Regions from separate parts of the Luteipulveratus halotolerans genome, predicted to be linked through region 2. Evidence: predicted binding sites of a transcription regulator. Region 2 holds the regulator's gene; the other holds the start of a gene.
The links. Region 2 encodes HrcA, which represses chaperone genes, less so after heat shock. Its sites were predicted from a motif close to TTNGCACTCGNNNNNNNCGAGTGCNAA; they were not measured.

Region 1: groL (chaperonin GroEL) is a predicted target of HrcA. The motif match lies at 1,238-1,264, and genes of this name have one in related genera.

The regions. Positions count from the first base shown of each region.
Region 1 is NZ_LAIR01000002.1:2,976,181-2,978,573, forward strand. Features, by position in the region: gene groL (chaperonin GroEL) at 1-1,122, opposite strand, end outside; gene VV01_RS14955 (hypothetical protein) at 1,303-1,992, opposite strand; gene VV01_RS14960 (hypothetical protein) at 2,074-2,393, opposite strand, start outside.
Region 2 is NZ_LAIR01000002.1:2,049,167-2,051,559, reverse strand. Features, by position in the region: gene VV01_RS10380 (DUF3097 domain-containing protein) at 1-190, opposite strand, end outside; gene hrcA (heat-inducible transcriptional repressor HrcA) at 308-1,333, shown strand; gene dnaJ (molecular chaperone DnaJ) at 1,330-2,393, shown strand, end outside.

The sequences.
Region 1 (2,393 bases), 930 kb from region 2:
GACGCCACCGGCGAGCTTGGCCAGGCGCTCCTGGAGCTTCTCGCGGTCGTAGTCGGAGTCGCTGTTGTCGATCTCGGCGCGGATCTGCGCGACGCGACCGGCGATGGCGTCGGCTTCGCCGGCACCCTCGACGATCGTGGTCTCGTCCTTGGTGACGACGATCTTGCGGGCGCGGCCCAGCAGGTCCAGCTCAGCGGTGTCGAGCTTGAGGCCGACCTCCTCGGAGATGACCTGGCCACCGGTGAGGATGGCGATGTCGCCGAGCATGGCCTTGCGACGGTCACCGAAGCCGGGAGCCTTGAGCGCGACCGACTTGAAGGTGCCCTTCAGCTTGTTGACGACCAGCGTGGACAGGGCCTCGCCCTCGACGTCCTCGGCGATGATCGCCAGCGGCTTGCCGGACTGCATGACCTTCTCCAGCAGCGGGAGGAGGTCCTTGATCGCCGAGATCTTGGAGTTGACGACGAGGATGTAGGGGTCCTCGAGGACGGTCTCCATGCGCTCGGTGTCGGTCACGAAGTAACCGGAGATGTAGCCCTTGTCGAAGCGCATGCCCTCGGTGAGCTCGAGCTCGAGGCCGAAGGTGTTGCTCTCCTCGACGGTGATGACGCCTTCCTTGCCGACCTTGTCCATGGCCTCGGCGATGAGCTCGCCGATCTGGGAGTCGGCAGCGGAGATGGACGCGGTGGCAGCGATCTGCTCCTTGGTCTCGATCTCCTTGGCCTGACCGGCGAGCGACTCGCTCACGGCGGTCACGGCGGCCTCGATGCCACGCTTGAGCGCCATCGGGTTGGCACCCGCGGCGACGTTGCGCAGACCCTCGCGAACCATCGCCTGGGCCAGAACGGTGGCCGTCGTCGTACCGTCACCGGCGACGTCGTCGGTCTTCTTGGCGACCTCCTTGACCAGCTCGGCGCCGATCTTCTCGTAGGGGTCCTCGAGCTCGATCTCCTTGGCGATGCTCACACCATCGTTGGTGATGGTGGGCGCGCCCCACTTCTTCTCGAGCACGACATTGCGGCCCTTCGGGCCCAGCGTCACCTTCACGGCGTCGGCAAGGGTGTTCATACCCTTCTCGAGCCCGCGGCGCGCCTCCTCGTCGAATGCAATGGTCTTGGCCATGCGCGGTGGTTCCTCCCACACGAAAGCGAATCGACCGCACGACGCCCGCGACGGACGAGACCACCGCGCGAGCTCACGTCACCCGCTCGGCCAGCCCCTCGACGTACGGTCTGGTCTGTCACTCTCACAGGGAGAGTGCTAAGGCCATGATTAGCACTCGACCCCTCCGAGTGCAAATGCTCACGAGGAGTCCGTACGCCGGTCGCCCGACTTCGACTCCACGGTGCCGTCGTGCAACTGTTGCTTGAGCTCGTCCTGCTGGCGGCGGCGCCGCACCTCGTGCGCCGCCACGCCGAGGGCGATCAGGATCGGGACGACGAACTTCGCGGCAGCGGCCAGTGCCTGCACCCAGCCCGGCAGCTGCCAGTCGGGCAGCTCCCAGTCGGGCCACGGGATGTCCGGCAGATCGGGTGTCGGCACTGACGGCAGGTCCGGCCCGTCGACGTCGGGCAGCAGTCCGCCCAGCCAGCGCAGGACGACATTGATGAGCAGCCCGATCCCGAGCAGCGGCAGCAGGACGCCGGCCGCGGCGCCGACGACGTGCCGGGCGGCGTACAGCCGTGGTCGCTCGCGAGCCCTGGCCTCGAGCAACGCCGCCCGCGAACCGGGCTCGGGGTCGAGGTCGACCTCGAGGTCGTCGAGCACGAGGGTCGCCCGCCTCACCGCCCCCAGAACGGTGAGCCGGACCTTGAGCACTCCCTCGGCCGGGTCCGACGGCTTCAGCGTGACCCGCTGGTCGCTCGTCGTACGCCGCGCGACCTCGGCGCCGTCGACCGTGTGCACCAGGATCTGCTGGAAGCCCTTCTCGGTCCTGCTCAGCACGTGCTCGCGGCCGCGGACGGTGATCAGGTATCGCTGTGTCTTCGCCATGACGACCACCACGGTGCCTGCCCGCGAGGTCTCAGCACATCAGCCTTCGGGCCACAGCGACCCCGACTTTGGTGGCGGGTCTCAGGCCACGAGATGAGCGGGACGCGCCTCGCGCAGCAGCCGGTCGAGCGCGTGCGCCTGGTCGGTGCCGGCGAACCACGTCGCGGCGCTCGCACCGAGCACGTCCTCGACGGTCTGGCACAGGGCGTACAGCTCGACGAGCAGGCGGTGCTCTCTCGGGCCCGTGGCGTGACCCGTGGCACGGGCGCAGCGGACCGCCTCGGGTGCGAGGTCGGCGTACTGGGCGATGACGTCGACGGCGACCGCGAACTCGCAGCCGAGCCCGTCGATCAGCTCACTGACCGAGCGGTGCCGGTTGCGCTCGATGCGACGCAGGTAGG
Region 2 (2,393 bases):
CGCGGCGATCCTCGAGGTGGACGACCTGCATGCCGCCGGCCTTCTCGACGCCGACGACTGCGCCACACCACCCGGTCTGGACCTCCTCGACGACCAGGTCGCGGACTGCTTCCATGGGCGTGGACCGGCCGCGCCGCGGGGCCTTCCAGTCGGTGCTGAGGACGTCGCTGCCGTATCGGTCGAAGCTCACCCGGTGAGGTTAGGTGGACCACGCGGCCGGCATGCGCCCGACACGCGCCGCGCGTACCAGCACGTAGACTTGGCACTCGGGCCACAGGAGTGCCAAGCACGAGACCAGGAGGTGAGCATGTCCGAGGAACGCCGGTTGCAGATCCTGCGAGCGATCGTCCAGGACTACGTCTCCACCTCCGAGCCGGTCGGCTCGAAGGCGCTGCTCGAGCGTCACCAGCTGGGTGTGAGCGCGGCGACGGTCCGCAACGACATGGCGGTCCTGGAGGACGAAGGCCTGATCTCCGCACCGCACACGTCGGCCGGACGCGTGCCGACCGATGCCGGCTACCGGCTCTTCGTCGACCGCCTCAGCCAGGTCAAGCCGCTCAGCCGCGGCGAGAAGGCCGCGATCCGTGAGTTCCTGGAGCACTCGGTCGACCTCGACGACGTCGTCGACCGCACCGCCAAGCTGCTCGCCTCCATCACCCAGCAGGTCGCGGTGATGCAGTACCCCTCGCTGTCGCGGTCGTCGGTGCGTCACATCGAGCTCGTGCCGCTCACCAGCCACCGGCTGATGGTCGTCCTGATCGTCTCGAGCGGTCGGGTCGAGCAGCGCGTCCTCGAGGTCTCCGAGGACCTGCTGACCTCGGAGGGTGAGACCCTCGTCGCCGACCTGCGTACGCGCCTCAACGCCGAGTCGTCGGGCCGCCTGCTCTCCGAGGCCGCACACGGCCTGGACGGCCTCGCCGAGGAGTTCGCCGAGGACGACCGCGCCACGGTGCGCGCCGTCGTCCAGGTGCTCACCGACGCGATGGCCGAGCAGCGCGAAGAACGCCTCGTGCTCGCCGGCACCGCCAACCTCGCGCGCACCGGCGGTGATGTCGTCCATCTCGCCCCGGTGCTCGACGCACTGGAACAACACGTCGTCCTGCTGCGTTTGCTCTCCACAGTGAACGTTGACGCGGCGGACGCCGTCGCGGTGCGCATCGGCGCGGAGAACCCCTACGAAGGCCTGCACAGCACGTCCATGGTGACCACGAGCTACGGCACCGGTGCGGTGGCCGGGCTCGGGGTGCTCGGCCCGACGCGCATGGACTACCCCTCGACCATGGCGGCCGTCCGCGCCGTCGCACGTTACGTCTCGGAGATCCTCGATCAGTGAACGACTACTACGCCACCCTCGGTGTCGCCCGCGATGCGAGCCAGGAGGAGATCAAGCGCGCCTACCGCAAGCTGGCGCGCAAGCTCCACCCTGACGTCAACCCCGGCGACGAGGCCGCCGAGGAGTTCAAGAAGATCTCGCAGGCGTACGACGTCCTCGGCGACGCCGAGAAGCGTCAGGCCTTCGACGTGGGCGCCGACCCCTACGGCCAGGCCGGTGCGGCGGGCTACGGGCAGGGCTTCTCGTTCAGCGACATCATGGACGCCTTCTTCGGCGGTCAGGCCGGTGGCGCGGCCCGCGGCCCGCGCTCGCGTCAGCAGCGCGGCCAGGACGCCCTCCTGCCTCTCGAGATCGACCTGAGCACCGCGGTCTTCGGCGGCAACGCCGACCTGGTCTTCGACACCGCGGTGCTGTGCCCGACCTGCTCCGGCAACGGCGCGCGTCCCGGCACCGGCACCCGCACCTGCGACGTCTGCCAGGGCAGCGGTCAGGTGCAGCAGATCCAGAAGTCCTTCCTCGGCCAGGTCATGACGACGCGCCCGTGCTCCAACTGCCGCGGGTTCGGCGAGGTCATCACCGACCCGTGCTTCGAGTGCTCGGGCGAGGGCCGCGTGCGCGACCGTCGCACGATGACGATCAAGGTGCCGGCCGGTGTCGACAGCGGCACCCGCATCCAGCTCACCGGTGAGGGCGAGGTCGGCCCGGCCGGTGGTCCGGCGGGCGACCTCTACGTCGAGGTGCGCGTCAAGAAGCACCCGATGTTCCAGCGTCAGGGCGATGACCTGCACTGCTCGGTCGAGCTGCCGATGACGGCAGCCGCGCTCGGCACGACGCTCCAGCTCGACACCCTCGACGGGCCGCGCGACGTCGACATCAAGCCCGGCACCCAGGCGGGCGACGTCATCACGCTCAAGGGACTCGGCGTCACCCACCTGCGCTCGACCGTGCGCGGCGACCTGATGGTGCACGCCAACGTGCGCACACCCACCAAGCTCGACGCCCAGCAGCAGGACCTCCTGCGCCAGCTGGCCAAGGAGCGCGGCGAGGAACGGGCCGAGGC